Regions from separate parts of the Neobacillus sp. DHD-1R genome, predicted to be linked through region 1. Evidence: predicted binding sites of a transcription regulator. Region 1 holds the regulator's gene; each other region holds the start of a gene.

Evidence for each region. The regulator LexA, encoded in region 1, represses DNA repair genes until DNA is damaged. The targets are predictions, from matches to a motif close to CGAACATATGTTCG.
Region 2: a site for LexA is predicted at 5,382-5,395, ahead of AC3ANL_RS02060 (YolD-like family protein). Genes of this name have one in related genera too.
Region 3: a site for LexA is predicted at 5,237-5,250, ahead of parE (DNA topoisomerase IV subunit B). Genes of this name have one in related genera too.

The regions. Positions count from the first base shown of each region.
Region 1 covers NZ_CM173232.1:1,910,903-1,919,388, forward strand. Annotated here, with positions in the region: gene spoVK (stage V sporulation protein K) at 1-436, shown strand, start outside; gene hflX (GTPase HflX) at 559-1,818, shown strand; gene AC3ANL_RS09175 (methionine gamma-lyase family protein) at 1,833-3,104, shown strand; gene AC3ANL_RS09180 (MerR family transcriptional regulator) at 3,247-3,648, shown strand; gene glnA (type I glutamate--ammonia ligase) at 3,689-5,023, shown strand; gene AC3ANL_RS09190 (DUF4257 domain-containing protein) at 5,120-5,404, opposite strand; gene lexA (transcriptional repressor LexA) at 5,591-6,214, opposite strand; gene yneA (cell division suppressor protein YneA) at 6,375-6,701, shown strand; gene AC3ANL_RS09205 (YneB family resolvase-like protein) at 6,717-7,364, shown strand; gene AC3ANL_RS09210 (DUF896 domain-containing protein) at 7,439-7,669, shown strand; gene tkt (transketolase) at 7,893-8,486, shown strand, end outside.
Region 2 covers NZ_CM173232.1:421,138-429,623, forward strand. Annotated here, with positions in the region: gene AC3ANL_RS02040 (beta-glucosidase family protein) at 1-1,991, opposite strand, end outside; partial or broken gene AC3ANL_RS02045 (DnaD domain-containing protein) at 2,272-3,254, opposite strand; gene AC3ANL_RS02050 (hypothetical protein) at 3,404-3,604, shown strand; gene AC3ANL_RS02055 (alpha/beta hydrolase family protein) at 3,834-4,817, shown strand; gene AC3ANL_RS02060 (YolD-like family protein) at 5,017-5,355, opposite strand; gene AC3ANL_RS02065 (hypothetical protein) at 6,475-6,993, shown strand; gene AC3ANL_RS02070 (hypothetical protein) at 7,219-7,854, shown strand; gene AC3ANL_RS02075 (dynamin family protein) at 7,869-8,486, shown strand, end outside.
Region 3 covers NZ_CM173232.1:2,765,796-2,774,281, reverse strand. Annotated here, with positions in the region: gene plsY (glycerol-3-phosphate 1-O-acyltransferase PlsY) at 1-64, opposite strand, end outside; gene AC3ANL_RS13390 (glycosyl hydrolase family 18 protein) at 245-1,984, shown strand; gene AC3ANL_RS13385 (GGDEF domain-containing response regulator) at 2,263-3,561, shown strand; gene AC3ANL_RS13380 (sensor histidine kinase) at 3,662-4,504, shown strand; gene AC3ANL_RS13375 (CoA-binding protein) at 4,636-5,049, shown strand; gene parE (DNA topoisomerase IV subunit B) at 5,353-7,332, shown strand; gene parC (DNA topoisomerase IV subunit A) at 7,329-8,486, shown strand, end outside.

The sequences.
Region 1 (8,486 bases):
GGATTTTGGCAAGGAAGCCATCGATACACTGGTCAAACATATGGAGGATAAACAGCATGAATTTATACTGATTCTGGCAGGCTATTCCCGAGAGATGGATTACTTTTTAACCTTAAATCCTGGTTTGCATTCTCGCTTCCCTTTAGTCATTGACTTCCCAGATTATAATATTGACCAGTTAATGGATATTGCCAGCCGGATGTTAATCGAAAGAGAGTATACCCTTAGTCATGAAGCAGAAAAAAAATTACGCGATCATTTAATTTGGGTGAAGGCTGTATTAAACCCAAATAGTTTTTCAAACGGCAGGTACGTCCGTAATGTGATTGAAAAATCCGTACGGGCCCAAGCGATGAGACTGTTAATGCTAAATAGCTATGATCGGCATGAATTAATGACCCTTAGAAGCAATGACCTTATTTTTGAGGAAGATTAATCAACGAATCGGCAGGAATATGAACCTGTCGTTTTTTTTATGTAAGAAAGGGGGAATTAGTATTATATAAGGGATATTTGGTATGATGAACAATAGAGCTTGATGGGAAGGAAGGATGCCTTGTGGCAGTAAAGGAAACAAAAGAAAAAGCCATTCTCGTTGGGTGCCAAACGAACCGGGATGATGATGCCCGTTTCGATTATTCGATGGGAGAGCTAGGAGCATTAACGGAAACGGCACAGGGTGAGGTGCTTATCACACTTGTCCAAAAACGTGACCGCGTTCACCCGGCCACCTATATTGGTAAAGGAAAAGTCGAAGAATTAAATGCATTGGTAGAGGAAACGGAGGCAGATATCGTCATATTTAATGACGAGCTATCCCCAAGTCAAAAAAGAAATCTGGCCGCTGAAATAAATGCGCGGATTATTGACCGAACGCAGCTCATTCTTGACATCTTTGCCCAAAGGGCCCGTTCTAAAGAAGGGAAGCTGCAGGTTGAACTGGCGCAGCTGCAATACATATTACCAAGACTTGCTGGTCAGGGAACTGCTTTATCGCGTCTTGGTGCAGGAATAGGTACAAGAGGTCCGGGGGAAACGAAGTTAGAATCAGACCGCCGTCATATCCGCCGAAGAATTGATGATATTAAAGGACAGCTTTCCGTCATCGTTCAACACCGTGATCGGTATCGTGAGAGAAGAAAGAAAAATAAGACCTTTCAAGTGGCCATTGTCGGTTATACGAATGCAGGGAAATCAACGTTGTTCAATCGGTTATCTGAAGCGGAGTCATACGAGGAAAATCAATTATTCGCCACGCTAGATCCGATGACACGGAAATTGATTTTACCAAGTGGATTTTTGGCCTTGATTACCGACACGGTAGGATTTATTCAAGATTTACCGACCACACTTATTGCGGCCTTTCGTTCCACACTTGAGGAGGTAAAGGAAGCTGATTTGATTCTGCAGGTGGTTGATATGTCTAATCCTGATTATTTTCAACACGAAAAAACTGTTAAAAAGCTGTTGGATGACTTAGAAGTAAAAGATATTCCACAAATAACAGTATATAATAAAAAAGATATTCAGCATCCAGATTTTGTCCCAACGGCTGATACACCAACTGTATTCATTAGTGCCTTTGATGAAGGCGATCGTCATTCCTTGAAGGAGCAGATGGAGAAGGTAGTGATGAAACAGATGGAACCATACGAAGTACAGATTCCATCAACGGAAGGAAAGCTGCTTTCACAATTAAAAAATGAGACCATCTTAAGAACACTCGTTTTTGATGAAGACAGTCAATTTTATCGCTGCAAAGGATACACACTTAAGGATCATCAGATAACGGGACAATTACTGAAATTTTCACTATAGATAGGAGTAACAACATGTTTCAACAGTTAAAAAATGGGGAAAAGCTGCAGCCGCTTGTGAGGGAAGTGGAACAACAAATCGCTGCGGTACATAAAGAAATGGATGAAAGAATCGAAACCAATCAATTTCGAGTGTTAAAAAGCTTTCAACAACATCGTGTAAGTGATTCACATTTTATTCCGTCAACCGGCTATGGCTATGATGATATTGGCAGAGATACCTTGGAATTAGTCTATGCGGATGTGTTTGGGGGTGAAGCAGGTCTAGTTCGCCCGCAAATTATTTCAGGCACCCATGCTATATCGATTGCTTTATTTGGGGTTCTTCGGCCGGGGGATGAGCTTCTTTATATAACGGGAAAACCTTATGATACCCTTGAAGAAATCGTCGGGATTCGCGGCAATGGAGTGGGCTCCTTAAAGGAATTCGGGATCTCTTATGATAGTGCCGCCTTGACCGATGAAGGCTCGATTAATTGGGATGCCATTGCTGGGAAAATAAAATCGAATACAAAAATGATCGGGATCCAGCGCTCGAAAGGCTATGCCACAAGGCCCTCCTTTACTGTTGAGGAAATCGGTAAAATGATCTCCTTTGTCAAAGAAATCAAACCTGACGTGGTCGTTTTCGTAGATAATTGTTATGGGGAATTTGTTGAAGAGATAGAACCGTGTCATGTCGGTGCAGATCTTATGGCGGGGTCATTAATTAAAAATCCAGGCGGCGGCCTTGCTAAAACCGGAGGATACATCGTTGGGAAAAAACAATGGGTCGAGGCCTGTTCCTATCGAATGACTTCCCCGGGTATCGGGGCAGAGGCAGGTGCCTCTTTATACAGCCTGCAAGAAATGTATCAAGGGTTCTTTCTTGCTCCACATGTCGTAGGTCAGGCATTAAAGGGCGCCGTCTTTACTGCAGCAATGTTGGAAAAATTGGGGATGAATTCATCGCCAAAGTGGGACACGAAAAGAACAGATTTAATTCAATCAGTCCAGTTTGATGATCGGGATAAAATGGTCGCTTTTTGTCAGGCTATCCAATTTGCCTCACCCATCAATTCCTACGTGACACCACACCCAAGTTATATGCCTGGATATGAGGATGATGTGATTATGGCAGCAGGAACCTTTATTCAAGGTGCGAGTATTGAACTTACGGCGGACGGTCCGCTTCGCCCTCCATATGTTGCCTATGTACAAGGCGGGTTAACCTATGCACATGTGAAAATGGCGATTTGTTTGGCGATTGACCATTTAGTCGAAAAGGGATTAATTCAATTAGATTAGGGAAAATAAAATAGAATGGCTTGTAATATTGTTGTCCTATTTTATTTTAAAAAAGCATGTAAGAAAATCTAACATAGTGTTGACATCTTTTCTTACACGAAATATAATAGCAATAAGATTTACGAAAGAGAGGAGAAATTTGGTGAGTGGAAGAGAAATTCGTCGTTCCATGCCACTGTTTCCGATTGGGCCAGTCATGCAGTTAACAGATTTAACCGCTAGACAAATCCGCTATTATGAAGAGCACCAGTTGATTTCTCCAGCTAGAACCGAAGGAAACAGACGGATGTATAGTTTGAACGATATTGATAGATTGTTAGAAATTAAAGATTTAATTGACCAAGGTGTGAACATGGCGGGCATTAAGCAATTGTTCATAGTCAAAGAGCAACAATCTAAGTTAGCTGACAATCCAAAAGAAAAAGCCAAAACAGACTTAACTGATGAACAACTAAGAAAGCTTCTTCGCAACGAATTAATGCATTCAGGCAGAAACAATCGATCCACATTACGCCAAGGCGATATGTCTCGATTTTTCCATTAAATTATGATGATTCTTTTTTCAAAAAATAGGGGGAATGAAAATGGCAAAGTATTCAAGAGAAGATATCCAACGTTTAGCAAAAGAAGAAAATGTGAAATTTATCCGTCTTCAATTTACTGACATTTTGGGAACAATCAAAAATGTTGAAATTCCAAGCAGCCAATTGGAAAAAGCACTTGATAACAAAATGATGTTCGACGGTTCATCAATCGAAGGCTTCGTACGTATTGAAGAATCTGACATGCTTCTTTACCCTGACCTTAATACATGGGTAGTATTCCCATGGACAGCTGAAAAAGGGAAAGTTGCCCGTTTAATTTGTGATATTTATACTCCAGAAGGTAAACCATTTGCAGGTGACCCGCGTAATAACTTAAGAAGAGTGTTAAAGGAGATGGAAGAGTTAGGCTTCACTAACTTCAACCTCGGACCTGAACCGGAATTCTTCTTGTTTAAATTAGATGAAAAAGGTGAACCCACTCTTGAATTGAACGACCAAGGCGGTTACTTCGATTTAGCGCCAACTGATTTAGGTGAAAATTGCCGTCGTGATATCGTTCTTGAGCTTGAAGAAATGGGCTTTGAAATTGAAGCTTCTCACCATGAAGTAGCTCCAGGACAACATGAAATTGACTTTAAATATGCTGATGCTTTAACAGCTTGTGACCAAATCCAAACATTTAAGCTTGTTGTTAAGACGATTGCGCGTAAGCATGGTCTTCACGCGACATTTATGCCAAAACCATTATTCGGCGTAAACGGATCTGGTATGCACATGAACCTTTCCTTATTCAAAGGTGGGGAAAATGCATTCTACGAGTCAACTGGCGACTTAGAAATGAGCGATAATGCACGTCAATTCATTGCTGGTATCCTAAAACATGCTGAAGCCTTTACAGCTGTAACAAACCCTACTGTAAACTCATATAAGCGTTTAGTACCAGGCTATGAGGCACCTTGTTATGTTGCATGGTCTGCAATGAACCGTTCACCATTAATCCGAATTCCAGCTTCACGCGGGTTAAGCACTCGTGTAGAAGTTCGAAGCGTAGACCCTGCTGCCAATCCATACCTTGCAATGGCAGTACTTCTAAAAGCTGGTCTAGATGGAATTAAAAATAAATTAACTCCTCCAGCACCAATCGACCGTAACATTTATGTAATGAGTAAAGAAGAAAGAATCGAAGAAGGAATCATCGATCTTCCTGCAACACTTGCCCATGCATTAGAAAAACTTCAAGCTGATGAAGTGATCACTGCTGGTCTTGGAGAGCATATCCTAGAACATTTTATTGAAGCTAAAGAAATTGAATGGGATATGTTCCGCACCGTCGTTCACCAATGGGAACGCGATCAATATATGAGCGTGTACTAAGATTCATTAGTCCTGTCGCTTAACGCGACGGGGCTTTTTAATTTACAACAAAAACCAAAAAGCCTCAGTAATAGATTACTGAGGCATTATAAAAATTTACTTCTCACCGTTCTCATTTAATAATTTAATTCTATTCAGAACGGCATCACCAGCGAGTCCAGCAATAATCGAAAAAATAAGGATTTCTACCAATGAATTTGGAGCGGTATACAGGACGAGGAGAAGCGAAGCAACTGCACCAAGAAGTACTTCTTCGAGAAAACCGAGATAAAGAAATTTTTTTGTTCTGCGAGGCATGATAATTTTTCCGTTCTTTCGAACATGTCCGATGACCCCCACCGACCCACCAATCACAATCGAGAAAATAATGTCAATTAACACTGTTTCCCACACTCCTTAAGCCTTTTATTTTTTGGACCTAAGGTAAATCATGGTGTAATTTAATTATATTAAATATTAGCAATATGAAAATGAGTAAAAATACTGATTTTTTAATATAGTAATTAATTGTGAATGAAAGTTGAAAATTTTCCCAATAAAAAAAGAGCTGGTCACAGCTCTTTTGTTTTAATGTATATGACGATAAACCCCAATTACTTTTCCAAGAATAGAAACATTCCTTAAAATAATAGGATCCATCGTGGAATTTTCTGGTTGCAGGCGGATATAGTCTTTTTCTTTGAAGAACCGTTTACAGGTTGCTTCATCTTCCTCAGTCATTGCTACAACAATGTCTCCGTTATCAGCATTTTTCTGCTGCTTTACAATAACGTAATCCCCATCAAGAATTCCAGCCTCTATCATACTTTCACCCATGATTTCCAGCATAAAGACTTGTTCATCCGAAGGAGCAAGACTTTCTGGAAGAGGGAAATACTCTTCTACATTTTCAATAGCTGTTATTGGTATACCTGCTGTAACTTTCCCAACCACTGGTACGTTTACAACTTTGTTTCTTGGGATATTGGCTGCTTCATCTACTTCCAAAATTTCAATAGCTCTTGGTTTAGTTGGATCTCTTCTGATGAGACCCTTACTTTCCAACCTAGCTAAGTGACCGTGTACTGTGGAGCTGGAGGCAAGACCAACTGCTTCACCGATTTCCCTTACCGAAGGAGGATAGCCCTTGCTTCTAACCTCATCTTTTATAAAATCCAGGATATCCTGCTGCCGTTTTGATATTTTTACCATGATAAAATGCACCTCGCCTGGTTATTGTTGGCTTAATTATAGCATGTTCTTCATTTTTATACAAACATAAGTTCGAAAATGTAGTTGACAACAAACAAACGTTCGGACTATAATGATGATATCAAAAAGAGAACATATATTCCTATAAGAGGTGGAAAACATGAAAAAATTATGGACCCAATACTCATATGCTATTACTCTAATTATACTAAGCTGCTTCTTAGCTCTCATATTATCATTTAAACAACATCCTACTGACCAGGATCAATATTTAAAAGTAACTATTTCCGAAGGTGATTCACTCTGGAAAATCTCTAACCAATATGCCGAACAGCATTCATTATCCAATGATGAGTTCGTCAGCTGGGTAAAGAAGCATAATGAAAATATTAACGATCAAATTTTTCCAGGTGAAGAAATTGTCATTCCGGTTAGTAAGAAAGTATCTCCAACAACAACCATTTTAGCTAGTGCCCCTGAAGAATAGGAAGAAGGATAGAATTTGAAAGCAATTATTTACTGCCGTGTCAGCACGAATAAAGAAACCCAGGAAACCTCATTAAAACGTCAGGAAGAGGAATTAATCCAACTTGCGAGCCAGTATCACTTTGAGGTTGATGCCATCATTAAAGAACAAGCAAGCGGCTATGATTTTGAAAGAGATGGAATATTAGAGGTATTAGAACGGATAAAAGATTCACAGGTGCAAGCATTGTTAATCCAGGACGAGACTCGGCTTGGCAGAGGGAATGCCAAAATTGCCCTCCTTCATTGCATTTTAAAAGAAGGAATCAAACTTTATAGTATTTCTCATAGCGGGGAACTCGAACTATCAGAATCTGATTCAATGGTGTTACAAATCGTCAGTATGGTAGAAGAGTACCAACGGAAACTTCATAATGTAAAGATTAAACGCGGCATGAAGCGTGCCGTTCAGCAAGGCTATAAACCAGAAAAAAATTTAAAAAACCTTGGTGAGGGTTCCGGCCGGGATAAAATCGAGGTTCCAATTGATCAAATCATTCGGTTAAGAAAAAATGACTTAACCTTTGCGGAAATTGCTGCCACACTTAGAGGATTTGGCTACCAAATTTCAAAAGCAACCGTACATAGACGATATCAAGAGTATATGGAGTCACAAGATGAATAATCCTTCTGCCTTGTAAGAACTTCTTTTTTTTAGTAAAATCAAGTGTCTAATCCTATAGAAAGGATGGTACTTGAATGCTATCTAAAGAAAAAATGGCTCGTATCAACGAACTGGCAAGAAAAGCAAAATCGACAGGATTAACGGAGATTGAAGCTAAAGAACAATCAAAATTAAGAAGTGAATATTTGGCGACTTTCCGTTCTAATATGCTTGATACCCTAACAAACACTAAGTTCATTGATCCCGAAGGCAATGATGTAACACCAGAAAAAATCAAAGCCAGAAAGAAAAATAGACTTCATTAAAAGGCTGTTCCCGATTATAATAGCCAAAGCAAGAGGCTCCACACACATACTCGCCATTTGGCGAGTTTTTTTTTTTTTTCACATATATCATTCCTTATAGTGTCAAAATAAGAAACAAAGTGACGATTATTACTTATTTTAGTGCTATTTGTTGAATTAATAGCAGGAGCAATATAATATAAATGGTGTATTCAGTTTTAGTGAATGAGAAAGGATGTATTTCATGTTTAATACTATTGATGATTTATCTGTAACATCTATTCGTACGCTTTCCATTGATGCAATCGAGAAAGCAAATTCAGGACATCCTGGGATGCCAATGGGTGCAGCACCAATGACTTATACATTATGGACAAGATTCATGAACCATAATCCAAAGAACCCTCACTGGTTTAATCGTGATCGTTTTGTCTTGTCTGCGGGACATGGCTCTGCCTTGTTATACAGCATGCTTCACTTATCTGGTTACAATCTCTCCATGGATGACCTAAAACAATTCCGCCAATGGGGTAGTAAAACACCTGGTCACCCTGAGTATCGCCATACTGAAGGTGTAGAAGCAACAACTGGTCCACTTGGCCAAGGGATTGCGATGGCTGTCGGAATGGCTATGGCAGAGCGTCATGTTGCGAGCGTGTATAATAAAGATAAGTATGAACTTGTGAACCACTTTACATACAGTGTCTGCGGAGATGGGGACCTAATGGAAGGCGTTTCTGCAGAGGCAGCATCCCTTGCAGGACACTTAAAATTAGGCCGTTTGGTAGTCCTATATGATTCCAATGATATTTCACTTGATGGAGACTTGAATAAATCA
Region 2 (8,486 bases), 1.5 Mb from region 1:
TGGAACCCAACAAGACGCTTAGGTGGCTGTCCGTTGACAGGAATGCCTAGATATACCTGAACAACCTCAGCTCCAGCAACTTTTCCTGTATTGGTTACAGTCACATTAACCGTGATAGGGGACTTGCCATCAGTTTGTGATGGTGTTACAGAGAATCCAGAAAGCTCAAAGGACGTGTAGGATAGGCCGTACCCAAACGGGAATAATGGCTTAATTTCTTGAGACTGGAACCAGCGGTAGCCCATGTTGAGGCCCTCAGAATAACGGATAACCGGGAAGCCATTGCCTTCATCTGTACCAGGATAGCGCTCAGCGTTGTCTGCGTACAAAAGATCGCCCTCGGAAGCTGCGTATGTGGTAGGCACCTTGCCGGATGGATTGACAATGCCGAAGAGTAAGTCGGCAACGACGTGACCATCTTCCGTGCCTTGATTCCATACTTCCAGAACTGCTTTCGCCTTGGAGATCCATGGCATCATCACAGGGCTGCTGTCTTTCATCACGACAACCGTTTGCGGATTGATTTCCAGTAGTTCATCGACCATGCGATTTTGGTCGTTCAGCATGTTTGGACTAGGTAAATCGGCACCCTCAGTGGCAACTAAGCCGGCCATTAGAATCACCACGCCAGCTTTAGTGGCAGCCGCTTTCGCTTCTTCAAGGTTCGACAAATCTTTAGCGACAGTGACCTTGCTGACCAACGCATTAGAACCAAGACCTTGCAGGACATTCTGCATGCCTTCTACCGGTGGTACCGTGTAGAGCGGAGTGACCTTGGATGAGCCGCCACCGCCATTGCAGGCGTCATCAACGAACTCAGACTGACCGATGATCACGATGGAATTATAGGCTTTCGGGTCGAGCGGCAGTGTCTCGCCTTCATTCTTCAGAAGAATAGCGGTCTGGGAGCCAATTTTTCGAGAGATGGCACCATGACCTTTTGCATCGATCTCACCTGGATTGTAAGGACGCTCAAACTGTCCGAAACGGAACATCTGCGTGTAGCGGCGGATCAGGGCACGGTCGACGGTTTGGATCTCAAGGCTTGAGTCATCAAGGGCATTCTTGACATTCGTCTCGTTTAACCACTTGGCATCCGGCATTTCATGGTCCATACCAGCGTTCAATGATCCTGCAGCAGAACGGCATGACCAGAAATCAGATTGCACGTAACCCTGGAAACCCCACTCGTCACGAAGAATATCGTTAAGGATATAGCGGTTTTCCGTTGCGTAAGTGCCACGAACACGGTTGTAGGCGCTCATGATCGCGGCAATGTCACCGTCCTTGACCAACATTTCGAATGGAAGCAGGTACAGCTCGCGCAATACGTGCTCATCCACCTCGACACTCGTGCGGAAGCGCTCGTACTCCTGATCGTTAACCACATAATGCTTACCCATGGCAATAATGCCGTGTTCCTGGATGGCCTTGGTCACCTCGACGCCCATCACCCCGGAAAGGTACGGATCTTCTGAAAAATATTCAAAGTTACGGCCAGCAATCGGAGTTCGATGTAAACAAACGCCCGGTCCTTCTAGTACATGCTGGCCAAGTGTTGCAGACTCAGAACCAATAATGTCGCCGTACTCACGTGCAAGCTCAGGATCAAAGCCAGCAGCAAGACCGATGGACATTGGTAATGCTGTAGCGGCTGGACTCGGATATCCATCGCCCATACCCACACCTACTGGGCCGTTGGTAATCCGAAAGCGCGGGATCCCCAGTTCATCGATACCCGTTACATGGCGCTCTATCCGGATTTGGGCCATGAGTTGCTCTTGCTCCTCCGCGTTCATAGTACTCATTTTATCCGCTGACGCCAATTCGTAGATATTGATCGTCTCCATCGCGCCGTGAAGCTGAGCGATTTTCTGCTCCAAGGTCATCGCGGCTACGAGCTTCTCAGCACGCTCACGTGGCGACAATGACTTGTCCATCCATGGAAACTGACTATTCTTTTCTGTCTCTGTTTTAAGTTGATTATTCATGTAGAAAGCTCCTCACACCATATTTTTTATAAAAATGATCGTATTCTACTGCTTTTTCCGTTTAAACCTAAAACGCTTACAAATTTAAGATATCCAGATACCCTTCAAAGATTATAAAATACTCCAAGTGGAGCAAGTAAAATTTCCCTGTTATATCCGGATAAATCCTCTTTTATGATTGGGTATCCTTTCATCATTATATTATTTTTCTCATCCTTTTTATCGTACTATTTTTACTATATTAGTAAATATTTGATGAATTTTGAAGTTTTGGTGCCTGTCATTCTTCACCTGCCGTAAGGTCGAGTTCAAATCCATTAGGAATAGCTCGTCCCGTTGTAAACGATTTTGTTGGTGGCCTTTCAGGCTTTTGGTTCTTTTGATACAAATCAATTTCTTCAGCGGTCAATAACGATTCATTTTCCCAGTTCTTCAGAATGCCAACAATATAATTCAGCTTTCGCTTATTATTGGCACACGCAATAGTCATGGCTTTTAAAATTACATCTTTCGGTTGTAAAAAACGAGAATCATCCAGCCACGACAACAACTGCTGTTTGGCATTCGTGTTCGAAAAACCAAAGCCATTCGAGTCCCAAAACTCCATAATTTCTTGTACATCTTCGGTCTTTGAATTTTCCTGCAAGGGATTTTCTACTAGATGATTCTCTATATTGGGATTAAAAGCTTTTTGTTGTTGTTTTTCATTTTTATTTTCTTTTTCTTTTTGCCCACGTATCGTATCACGAGACCGTAACGTATCGTCATTTTCTTCATATTCCGTTATGTATGCATCACTTTCTTCTTGAACTCCGCCTTCCTTGCCGAAAACAATTGCTTTGCTTTTATAAAAGGATTGATACAAGCTGCGAATTTCTTCTTTAAGAATGGATTCCGCAACATATTGAATAAGTGAGGTATCCTCGACATCCTTTAATTCGGAATAAATACAATCCATGACCGGTTTCCCGCCTTTAAGCAGGTTCTCTTTCCCCCAGTTTTTAATCGCAAGTTCTCTTGTTTCTGGATTGTACCGAATCAACTTGTGGTGCTCGATAAACCGCTCCATTAACGAAAGAACACTCTCGATCGAATAGCCCAAATCAAAGCCATTTGTTTTTTCGTAATTTTATAGATTCCAATTTGAGTTGTATTTGGATTCGTAAGCAGATATAAGTAAAAAAATTTATCCTCTGGGGTCATCTCTTCCAAAACAATCGGATTCCTCCAAAAATCAGTTTGCACCATTCGATATTTAGCCATATTCCACCACTGCCTTTCTTCTAATAAATTCTTTCATATATGATATATAGTTTTATAAAGAAAACAGACAGGATGCTTTTCATATAAATGAGAATATTTAATGACAAACAAATTGGTGGGAAATGGTTGATAGTTCGGGAGATCTATCAATGATTCTTAATGGTGTGAAAGAATGGGAATTCCAGCCAAACCAGCCAGTGGACCTAATTGTAAAGTATTTGATATCTGGAATAGAAGAAATTATGATGCATCGTTTGGCGTTTGGAGCACAGCAAATTAATACGGATCAGCAAATAAACCAGTTAGAGAACCAGATAATGCTCATATTTTTTGTAAATTTACAGAAATAATGGAAAAATATGTTGTGTAATGAACCACTTGTCTTTTATTATAAATGACAGGTGGTTCATTTAGTTATCTTAATAGAAATGCCCATCATAACGGCTGCTTTCTCTGAATAAATTGGTAAAAGAAGCAGAACAAAAAAATGAACGATTTTGCTAACTGACACGTACTATCTGTAGTTGAATTTTATCAATTAAAGAAAAACAAATAAATAAATAAATAAGGAAGTTGAAAATGATGAGTAAAGAGATTGAAGTGGTGATACAAGGACAATTTCCATTAGCAGCAACCGTAACGATCCCAGAAGGAAGCAGTGAAAAATTCCCTTTAGTTGTAATGGTACATGGAAGTGGACCAATAGATCGAGATTCGAATGCTAAAGGAATGCCTATGAATATATTTAAGGAATTAAGTGATGTATTGGCCGCAGAAGGTTTTGCGAGTATTCGTTATGATAAAAGGGGAGTAGGAGCGAGTAAAGGGGACTATTATGAAATGGGCGTGTACGATTTAATTGACGACGCTCAGGCTGTATTAGAATTTGCTAAAAAGGATCCTAACATAGACTCTGAAAATGTGATTTTACTAGGACACAGTGAAGGATGTATTATAGTACCATTCGTAAATGAGAAAGTTTCGGTAGATGGGATCATTCTGCTTGCCGGAATAGCTGAACCTTTAGCAGAAACAATGGCTTGGCAGCGTCAGGAAATAATGAAGGATTTACGATCTGTCAAAGGATTTCAAGGATGGTTACTTCGATTATTAAAAGTAGATGAAAAAATCACAAAAATGAATGATGACTTAGTAAAGGCGCTGCAAGCATCGGATGAGCCGGTTATTAAGTATAAAGGGAAAAAAATTAACGCTAAATGGAATCGGGAGACAACACTATTTGACGTTTCAAAACCGTTACAAAAGATCACGTGTCCTGTACTAGCTATTACTGGAACAAAGGATGTAAACGTAAAGGTTAGCGATTTAGAAAAAATTAAATCCCTTGTTCAAGGTGAATGTGAAACACATATTATTCAAGATATGACTCATATGCTTCGTAAAACAGATGTTGAATACAGCATGAGCAAAATCATGAATCATAATAAAAAATCACTTAAACAACCAATTGATTCGGAATTAAAAGATAAACTTATTGTATGGTTAAGAAACTGGAAGAATAGACAGGTTATCGTCGAGAAATCAGAAATGTTGGTAAAATAGAATACTAAAAAAATACCCCAAACGTTAGTTTTTATCTCTAACCTTTGGGGTTCCGTGTTAAGAAATTGCTTAGAAAGTCTCATAAAGGAACTCTCAAAATTCGGTCGACATATACATGACTGTTCACTTGTGAAGTAAGCTCACTTTAATGAATGGGTGCGATCATTTTTCATAAGCCTAAATATACATGCTCTCCGGGTTAATCAACTACAGCCACTCCCACAACATCCTCAAATGCAATCCTCTTAAACTGACCAGACCTAACTTCAATACGCATCTGCTTAGTAATCGGGTCGACATAATGAATGCGACCAGTAATGTCAGTGAAGGAACCATCAAACCATAACGTTACCTTTGCGGAAAAGTTCGATTCCATCGCATAAGCTATCCGCCGATCGAACTCCTCCAATTGATATTCGTCTAAGACTGGCCTTGCTGTGCGTTCCGTATCACGCCATAAATCGCGTTGCCCCTTTACTAATTCAGGTAATTGAAAAGCAGCTTGCCATTTAACTATACCTCGGTTACGTATCGCCATAATAATCACCTCGCTATCATTATATACGAACGAACGTTCTGTTTGTAAAACAAATAGAGAAAGACCATTTTGTTAGCAATCCTTAGCTTTCTAATTTCTGGGTCATACCCCTACAATCATTAGGAGTAAAGTGAAGATGAGTATCGGGGCTGATCTTCAATGCTTGGGATGCGATTTTAGCACTGCTCTCATTCCAAGGCGATCCAAGGTTCCTTTTTAAAAAGGAAGTGTGATAGGAACAGTTCTCGACATTCTTTTTATCGATTTTGAGGGGAAAGTTCAGGTTTGATCTATGTTAATCGATCTCCTAATCAAACGTTTGTGTAGTGTTGAAAAGGGGAGAGATTCCTAGAATGTTGTCACTTGACGAGTATTCTATCTAATTGGGTAGAAAGTTTGGTTATCATCAATGGGATTCTTGTTTGGATAACGACAATTATTTTCCTTGCAAGTGGGGGCGGATGGCACTAGGGCAGTATATTCAGCATTTTTAATCAAACGTTTGAATAGTATAGCCTATAATGAATTTGGTCGAAAAGAAGTCGTTTTGTGGAGAATGTGGATAGGACGGGTTTCAGCAATCACTCCAACGCCATTTTCCAACACCTTTTTCATGTGTGGAGTGATGAGAATGCTTGTTTATCAAGGTATGCAGCATGTTTAACTAATCGTTTGATTGAAAGGGAAAGGTGGGAAGAATGGTCGAGGTTTGTCATTCTACGTATAAAATTCCCTGCTTCTAGTCTATTAGCAAAATCTATTTTAGAGTGGCATTACACGTTTATCTCCTTGACAGGGCGGGGTCATGGGTTCAGGTCCCTCACAGGTTATTTTATAAAAAAAATTTTGGGCTGCCACCCTTTAGTGGAAGCGTTTCCTTTTTGAACTAAACTGACAGTTAGTGAAATAAGAAAAAAGCTGGCGAAGAGGCTGCCTATATTCAACTCAAGCACGCTCTAGTTAAGGGAAAAATATGGCTTTTTTTGCCTATTCAAACTGAACAAAGTAGTTACAAATGCCGATATATTTAATTGAAATACTTTATTGGAGAATATAGATATATGAGAAAAATGTGCTATTTTTTTAAAACTGTACATCTTTTTGAGTCAGGGGGTTAATATGGCAATACTAATTGGGATTTTAATAGCAATTATTCTTTATTTCCGCATCAAAAAAATTATCAGGATATTTTTTTCGTTTAGGTTCTGGATTGGGTTGGTAATGAATGCCGTTTTCTTTTATGGGGTTTATACATACTTTTCTACTATTAAAGACACGCTGAAGTATTATATCAACACCTATATAGATCCTTTAAATTTAGAACAGGTGGAATTTATAGCAATTATTTCTGCTGGAGCACTATGCTTCTTTATCTGGTTATTTTTATGTAGACGGTCTCGAGCGTTTGTTACTCCGTTTATTTTTGTTGTATCCGTTGCAACTTTGGGACTTGTAATTTTTAATGTTTCTGATGGTTTTGACTCAGCATTTGATGATGATTTTGATAGCAGTGACTCAACTTCAAATCAAACGTGGGTCGATCCACACGAAGTGAGTGGTTATGAACGTGGTGATGGTACACATGTATCTGGCTACATTCGAGACGGAGAAGGTGAAGGCTATCTACGAAGAGATTAGTATTTTTACAAAGATGTCCCATTTAGACATTCCCCTCATTCCGCATCTTCTGCAGCCATCATTTCGGAATTTACTCTGATATAAAAAATTTAGCATCCCGAAGAAAATCCGACTATTTTCGACACCTACAAGAAGAAAATTGTAGTAAATTAGTAGTAAATTAGTAGGATGTAGAATTGATGTTCTATTATTTTTTACCTAGAGTTTTATATAGAAGGGGTTTGGATGATGGCAACAGTGACAGAGGATGTCTTAAGCAGGATTCATGAAACGAATATTCTCCTCAATTCCAATATGCTTGATGCTTATGACGCTGCAGAGAAAGCCAAGACGGTTTCACAGGAGGTTCTTGTCGGCCTTGGCTCGTTGGATAAAGAGACAGAGGAAAACATCAACAATGCAAAGACAGAACTAACGAAACAATTACAAAAGCTGGAGAAAGACATCAATAAAGAAATCAATGAACTAACTAATAAATCGTTACAGAAAATCTCTAAAGATAATGTAGAGTTGAAGGACGCTGTGAAGCTCTCTATTAATGAAATGCAAATGAAACTGCAAAAATTCCAACAGCGTCAAGATCAGCAATTTCAAGCTCTGCAAAATGGCGTAGCACAACAGGCTCGTGATCAAAGAGAACTAGTCTTAGAAGTTCAGAAAAATCTATTTGCTAGTATAGACACCAGTTTTTCCAACCAAGAAAAGCTGTCAAGGAAGCTAAGCGAGTTAGCGAAAACTCTTAATAATCTAAATGAGGCTCAAGTGAAGAATCTGAATGAGCAGAACCAAAGCCTTAAGAAATTCCAAAAGAAATGGTATATAACAACGTTTATTGCTATTTTAATAGGATATTTCTTGTAGGGAGCTGCACACAAATGAAAATAACTATTTCTGAACATCAAATCACATTAGCAGGTCAGGAATTGATTGAATCTATTTCTCCTTACTTTTATTACCATAACCACAAAACGATAATTGGAGATAAGGTCGAAAAAGCGATCAATTTGTTCCCAGAATATATCTTTAATCTTTTTACAGAGAAAGATCAGGAAAAGATCGAGGCTTTCTTTGTTGAACTAAAATACTCACTAACCGAGGATGTGAGTACAATCCACTTACATCCCCTATTCCGGAGATTTGAAAAGGTGTTGAAAGACGTCTACCCAACAGCTTCCGTGAGCATGGCCGGCCAAAAAACGGAAATATACAGAAAACTGCCGATTGAACTGGAATATCAATTTGCGAATGTGTTTGCAAGCACATTAACTAGTGAAGTCATCAACACTTGCCATATTCCAGGACGGTTGTATCACAAATTAAATCAAATCATTCGTATAAGGCTGCCTTTATACTTTAAAGAACTTTTGCAGCAAGGGAAAACTACGATTGATTTGAAGGTAATCGATCATCCTGCCAATGTATTCGTTGTAAGGGAAGAGCTTCATAGTCACCGTCCTGCGCTTCAACGATTGATTGAGATTTATCAGCACGCC
Region 3 (8,486 bases), 850 kb from region 1:
TTAAGCCAGATGGAATAGAACCAAGCAAATAGGAAAGAAGCAAAACTAAAATAATTTGAATCATTAACGATTTCTCCTTCAATAAATATCAAGTTCTTTTATTTTACCATGGTTTTGAAAAAAAACACTAATTGCTTTTTCGAAATGGCTAGAAAGAGAATAAGAAATTCAGATATTGGGTGCAAAAAAACTCTTCTAAATATCCTATCAATACTTTACGATAAGTAGAAGGGGGAAAGAATACATGGCACGTGTTGTATATCATAAGAATAGTAAGTTATCTCAGAAGTGGATAATTTGGGGATTGATTGGAGCATTACTACTTATTTTTTCATCCTTTTTTCTATTATTATATCCTTTTGCATCCTCGGATAAAAAAATATATTTTCATGGTGAGAATCCCATTTTGTTCAGTGGAAAGCAAGTTGGGAATGCCCTAATAGAAGAAAATACGTTGTTTGTTCCACTTGATTTTTTGAAAGACAACATCGACGACTCGATCTCTTTTGATGAAAAATCAAAATCGGTTATCATTACGACTAGTGATAAAGTAGTCCAAATGCCAACCGATTCTTTAACTTACTTTGTCAATCAAAAAAAGGTAAACGTGCAACTATCCCCGATCATCGAGCGGAATGACGAAATTTTCGTGGCCCTTGAGCCGATTCTTTCTTTTATTCCCGTTCAATATAAACGATTACCGAATAGTGGGACCATTTGGATTCAGCGCAATGGAGAGAAATATCAAAATGGGAGATTAATAGATCAAGATATTAACAAAGAAAAACTAAGACTCCGTACCGAGCCAACCTGGCATTCGCCCTATGTGACTGAAATGTCTAGGAATGAAGACATCATGATTGAAGGGGAAAAGGAAGAATTTTACCTTGTCAGGAAAGCCGATGGCATTGGTGGCTTTATTAAAAAGAAATATGTTCAAAAAGAGGAAAGTGTAACAATTAATATACAGCATTCAAGCAAAAGCTTCTCACTGCCTAAAATTAATGGACCGATTCAGTTAACATGGGAAGCGGTCTATACAAAGAACCCTGATTCTGCAAAAATACCAGATATGGCTGGTGTTAATGTGGTGTCTCCAACTTGGTTCTCGCTTGCTGCCAATGATGGGTCCATTAAGAACCTTGCTTCACTTGAATATAGTAAATGGGCGCATGCTAAAGGTTATCAAGTATGGGGTGTGTTTTCTAATGCCTTTAATCCTTTGCTAACTCATGAATCGTTTAAAGACTTTGACACTCGTGCCAATATCATTCGGCAACTGCTCCATTTTAGTCAGATGTATCAACTTCAAGGAATCAACTATGATATTGAAAATGTAAACCCAGAGGATGGTCCGCTCGTCACTCAATTCATCCGGGAGGCAGCACCCTATCTTCATGAAGCCGGTTTAGTGGTTTCAATGGATATTACTTTTTCAGCAGGTGAAAACAACAATTGGTCTTCCTTTTATGAACGCGAAAAGCTTGCCCAAATAGTGGATTATCTAATTGTTATGGCCTATGACGAACATACTGGTTCGTCAACTGCTGCTGGAAGTGTGGCAAGTTTGCCGTGGGTAGAGAGGAATCTTGTAAACTTGCTGAAGGAGGTTCCGAAAGAAAAGTTAATCCTTGGTGTCCCATTATATGCAAGACTATGGAAGGAACAAACGAATGCTGAGGGCATGACCATGGTGACAGCACAAGCGCTATCGATGGATAAAGTAAAAGAATGGCTTGCAGAAAAAGGATTACAGCCAAGATATGATGAAATAAGTGGTCAAAACTATGCAGAATATATGGCAGCAGATGAAAACGCCCTCTATAAGATCTGGATAGAAGATGAATTATCCTTGAAGAAAAGAGCAGAATTAGCAGTGACCTATAAATTAGCTGGTATCGGGACATGGTCAAGATTATTTGGTGACCAAACCGCCTGGACGGCCTTAAATTTGCAATTAGAAGAGGCCGTAACTAAAAAATAAGAAATAAGGGAAATAATGAAGGTTTGACCAATGGTCCTTCGTTATTTCCCTTTTTAATTTCTTGAAGGAAAAGGCAAAAGTAAGAACATTTATAGGCAATTTTATTACGAAAATATGGAGAATTTTCAAACCATTTGTTAATACATTGAAATGGTGTATTACGAGCACCTATAATTTAAGTACAATAAATTACTAGAAGATTTACCGAGCGGAGTCGACAGAAATTCGGTCGGTTTTATTACATTAATTTAAACAAGAATGAAAGAGGTGATTATCAAATGGCAAGAAATATACAGCAATATCTTAAATATCAGTATCCAGATATACGTGTTTTATATGTAGAAGATGAAAAATTTTCCAGAGAGAAATTATTACGTGTGCTAAAACGCCGTTTTTCCGATATTCATGTCGCAATTGACGGCGTAGAAGGATTTCAACTTTATCAACAATATCAACCAGATTTAATCATTGCAGATATTAAAATGAACCAAATGAGTGGATTAGAGATGATAAAAAAAATCCGCGAATTAAATGAAAAGGTACAAGTGATTGTGACAACAGCCCACGATGATAATGACTTCTTTGTTCAATCGATAGAAAACAATGTCAATCATTTTATCTTAAAGCCGATTGATTTAGACTTATTTTTACAAGCCATTCAAAAGTCAGTCTACCAAATTAAGTTGGAAAAAGAATTGGATAAACAAAAAAAAATGACAAGATCCATCCTGGATTTTCAAGATAATCTTATTTTCGTGATTGAAAATGAAGAGATTGTTGAATGGAACCAAGCCTTTACAAAGGTAACGAACATGGACAAGAATAATCCTGGAGTTTATAAAAGTCAATTCCTCTCTAGTTTCTTTGTAGAGGATCCGCATTATTTTTACCCCAAAGAAAAAGGAAAATGGGTCGAGGAGTTCTTTTCTACGGGGAAAAATCTTGCCAAAGTAAGGTGGAAAGGACCCCATGGAACAGATTATAACTACGTATTGAAAGCAGGACCTATACCAGGTTCCAACCAAATCTTATTTGTTTGTACAGACATAACCGATTTAGAAAAAGAAAGCCGAAAAAATGAGCATTTAACCATGATGGATCCATTGACGAATAGTTTTAACCGTCAAAAATTTAAGGATATTTTGGTGAATGAAATGCGGCGGGCTGAACGATTTGCGCATCCTTTTTCCATTATTCTAATGGATATTGATTTCTTCACAACCATTAATGAGGCATATGGTCAGTCAGCAGGTGATAAGGTGTTAATCACGGTATCGACGATTGTACAGCAGCGGATAAGGGAATGTGATATGTTTGCCCGTTGGGGTGGGGAGGAATTCATACTGCTTGTACCAGAAACAGATGGGCATCATGCAGTCGAACTAGCAGAATCCATTCGTTCCATAATAGAAGCCTTTCAATTTATCAATATCGGCCAAGTTACCTGCAGCTTTGGTGTCGCAGCATTTTCTTCAGGAATATCGAAAAAAGAACTGCTTTTTGAGGCAGAGCAAGCCCTTACTCAATCAAAAGACAAAGGTCGAAACTGTGTAACGTTATACAGCAAAGAAAGTTAAGAGGGTGGACTTTATGCTTTTTTTGTATATTTCTTTAATCCTAATAATAGTGTATGTTATTTTAATCGTTTTTCGATATATTTTTAAGAGTCATGAGTTAATGAAAAAGCTAAAAGAAAGTGAAAAAAACTATCGTGATTTAGCAGAAAAGTACGAAGCTAGTAATCGAAATTTAGAAGTGAGGATTCATGACGAGGTTGAAAAAAACAGACAAAAGGATCATCTTTTAATCCAGCATTCTCGATTGGCTGCTATGGGGGAAATGATCGCCAGCATTGGCCATCAATGGCGTCAGCCGTTAAATAGCTTGTCACTGCTTATTCAAGATGTTCGAGAAGAATTTGAGTTTGGTGTGATTAACGATCAATACATTGATAGCTTCACAAAGGAAAGTATGATTCAGATTAAACATATGTCTCGTACCATCAATGATTTTCAGAGATTTTATAAACCGAACAAAGAAAAATCCCCGTTTTCGATTAGTAATTCGATTGAAGATGCCTTGTCTATTTTTTCATCCAGCCTTAAATATTGTGGAATACAACTGGAATTTGAATATGGGGGCCAACAGACAGCATACGGCTATCCGAATGAATATAGCCAAGTGGTGCTCAATATTTTAACAAATGCTCGTGATGCCTTTCTTCAAAATAAGGTCAGTAACCGAAAAATAACGATAAACTTAGACGAAACGGAGGAATTTGTTCAAGCAGAGTTTATTGATAATGCTGGGGGAATAAAGCCTGAGATTCTTAAAAAAGTCTTTGATCCCTATTTTACAACAAGACCACATGGCACTGGGTTAGGACTTTATATGACCCGCATGATTCTTGAAAACATGAATGGACATGTAACGGTAGAAAACACCGGGGATGGAGCCCGTTTTTGCCTAATGGTCCCAAAACTAAACATTGCAGTTAAATCCAAGCTTGTTACTGTATAAAAGATTCAACTGAGAGGAAGTCACAAATGGGGCAAACCCTTTTGACTTCCTCTTTTTTATTGTAAGCGTTTCCCTGTGTTTTTTGCTAAGAAAGAGGTAAAATAAAAAAATAATAGATAGGAGTGGTTATTATGGCAATTGAGAATCCAAGCCGGGAGGAAATCGGCGCTATTTTAAAGAAAGCAAAAAGAATTGCAGTTGTTGGATTAAGTAATAATCCCGAGCGTACGTCATACCAAGTTACAAATGTAATGCAGAAAGCAGGCTATGAAATTATCCCTGTAAATCCTACTGTCGACGAGGTTCTTGGTGTAAAAGCCGTTGCCTCTTTGAAAGATATTGAGGGACATGTCGATATCGTGAATGTATTCCGACGTTCCGAACAATTATTTGATGTTGCAAAAGAATTTGATGAAATTGATGCAGATGTTTTTTGGGCACAGCTCGGTCTTGCTAATGAAGAAGCCTATGAGTTTTTAAAAAATAAAGGCTATACGGTCATTATGGACCGTTGTATTAAAGTCGAACATGCAATGACAAAATAAATAAAGCCAATCAAAAAACTGCTAATTATTAGCAGTTTTTTTCGTCTCTCCTCCGCTGAAAATCACATAAAAAGTATTACAAAAATAAGTTGTTTTAAAATACGTATTTGCCAAATCGAAATAAATCGCTACAATTAAGCATAGACGCCACGAGAACATGTGTTAAAATAAAAGTGGCAAACATTAGCAAACATTCGTTCTATAATCTTTTATTTCAATCAATTATTGACTCGTTTTAACAAATGATTTACCAAAGTGCGTTGAACGCATTTTATGTTTTTTAGGTATGAAAGGGGTATTTTAGTGGCAAGGACTCAGCAGGCTTTTGATTATAATGATGATGCCATCCAGGTACTAGAAGGTCTTGAGGCGGTAAGAAAGCGCCCAGGTATGTACATTGGCAGCACCGATGCACGTGGACTTCACCATCTCGTTTATGAGATTGTTGACAATTCCGTCGATGAGGCTCTAGGTGGATTTGGTGATCAAATCATTGTAAGAATACACAAAGATAATTCAATTAGCGTCATGGATAAAGGACGCGGGATGCCAACCGGTATGCATAAAATGGGCAAACCAACACCAGAGGTCATTTTAACCGTACTCCATGCTGGAGGAAAATTTGGCCAAGGCGGTTATAAAACCAGTGGCGGATTACATGGTGTTGGTGCTTCAGTTGTAAATGCATTATCAGAATGGTTAATTGTTACCATAAAGAGGAATGGATTTGTTTATGAACAACGGTTTGAAAATGGCGGTAAGCCGGTCACTACACTCGAAAAAATTGGCAAAACCAATCAAACAGGTACGACGATTCATTTCAAGCCAGATACGACCATTTTTTCGACAACGACTTATAACTTTGAAACCTTATGTGAGAGGTTAAGAGAGTCGGCGTTCTTACTAAAGGGATTAAAAATTGAGATTCATGATGATCGTAATGATTTGCATGAAGTGTTTCATTATGAAAATGGAATTGAGGCTTTTGTTGCCTATTTAAACGAAGAAAAAGATTCCCTCCATCCTGTGGTAAGCTTTGAAGGTACCCAGAACGGCATTGAAGTGGAATTTGCTTTTCAATTTAATGATGGCTACTCGGAAAATGTGCTTTCTTTTGTTAACAATGTTCGGACAAGAGATGGCGGTACACATGAAGCTGGGGCAAGAACTGCGATGACAAGGGTATTCAACGATTATGCTCGTAAGGTAGCTTTCTTAAAAGAAAAAGACAAAAATCTAGAGGGTAATGATATTCGCGAAGGATTATCTGCCATCATTTCGGTTAGAATTCCGGAAGATCTGCTCCAATTTGAAGGTCAAACGAAGGGAAAATTAGGAACTAGCGAAGCACGATCTGCTGTTGATTCAGTCGTATCTGAACATCTTTCCTACTTTCTCGAAGAAAACCCTGATATCAGTTCGCTTCTAGTTAAAAAATCGATAAAAGCCTATCAAGCCCGTGAAGCAGCTCGGAAAGCCCGTGAGGATGCCAGGAGCGGCAAAAAGAAGAAACGGTCAGAAACGCTTCTTTCAGGAAAGCTGACACCTGCTCAATCACGAAATCCGAAAAAAAATGAACTATACCTGGTGGAGGGTGATTCTGCTGGAGGTTCTGCGAAACAAGGCCGAGACCGACGTTTTCAGGCAGTACTGCCACTCCGCGGAAAAGTCATCAATACGGAAAAAGCAAAGCTCGCTGACATTTTTAAAAATGAAGAAATCAATACGATGATTTATGCGATCGGAGGCGGAGTTGGAGCTGACTTCACCGTTGAGGACATTAATTACGATAAAGTTGTTATTATGACTGATGCCGATACTGACGGAGCTCATATCCAAGTACTACTACTTACGTTCTTTTATCGGTATATGAAGCCGCTTATTGAAGCAGGTAAAGTATTTATTGCTCTTCCTCCTCTATATAAGGTGAGTAAAGGGACAGGGAAAAAAGAAATCATTGAATATGCGTGGAGTGATGATGATCTCCAAGATGCCATTAAAAAAGTGGGTAGAGGCTACATTCTTCAGCGCTATAAAGGTCTTGGTGAAATGAATGCTGACCAGCTTTGGGAAACCACAATGGATCCAGAAACACGCACGTTGATTCGTGTAAAAATAGATGATATTGCCAGAGCGGAACGCCGGGTAACTACCCTTATGGGTGATAAAGTGGAACCGCGCCGCAAATGGATTGAAAGCAATGTAAAATTTGGGTTAGAAGAGGATGACACGATTTTAGAAAACGAAAATATTACGGTCTCAGAGGAGGGTTCTGAAGGATGAGTGCAAATGAAATATTTCGGGACTTATCTCTAGAAGAGGTCATTGGGGATCGTTTTGGCAGATACAGTAAGTACATTATTCAAGAACGTGCCCTGCCAGACGCAAGGGACGGTTTAAAGCCAGTCCAACGAAGAATTTTATATGCCATGCATGTGGAAGGGAATACCTTTGATAAAGGCTTTCGTAAATCAGCCAAAACCGTTGGTAATGTCATTGGTAACTATCACCCGCATGGTGACTCGTCCGTATACGAAGCAATGGTACGGATGAGTCAGGATTGGAAGGTTCGAAATGTCCTCGTGCAGATGCACGGAAATAACGGTAGTATGGATGGTGACCCGCCAGCTGCGATGCGTTATACAGAAGCAAGGCTATCAGCGATTTCAGCTGAACTGATGAGAGATATTGAAAAAAACACCGTTGAATTTATTCCAAACTTTGATGATACTTCAAAGGAACCAACCGTTTTACCAGCAAAGTTCCCTAATTTACTTGTGAATGGTTCAACAGGGATTTCAGCAGGTTATGCAACGGATATTCCTCCGCACAATCTTGAAGAAGTTATTGACGGGGTTATCATGAGAATGGAAAAGCCTGACGTAACGGTGGATGAGTTAATGACCGTAATTAAAGGACCCGACTTCCCAACAGGTGGGATTATCCAAGGGCTAGATGGGATAAAGAAAGCCTATGAAACTGGTAAAGGCAAAATTATTGTCCGCAGCAAAACAGAGATTGAAGAAACTCGTGGCGGTAAACAGCAAATTGTCATAACGGAAATTCCCTATGAGGTCAATAAAGCAAATCTCGTCAAAAAAATGGATGAGTTCCGCCTCGACCGAAAAGTAGAAGGTATGTCAGAGGTTCGCGATGAAACAGACCGAACTGGGTTAAGAATTGTGATTGAGTTAAAAAAGGATGCCGATGCAGCTGGTGTCTTGAATTACTTATATAAAAATAGTGATCTTCAAGTAACCTATAATTTTAATATGGTCGCCATCTATAACAAGCGACCTGTCCAAATGGGCATTCGTGAATTACTTGATGCCTATATTGGCCATCAAAAGGAAGTTGTTTCAAAAAGTACTCAGTTTGACCTGAATAAAGCAAAGGAACGTCAACATATTGTCGAAGGATTAATGAAGGCCTTATCG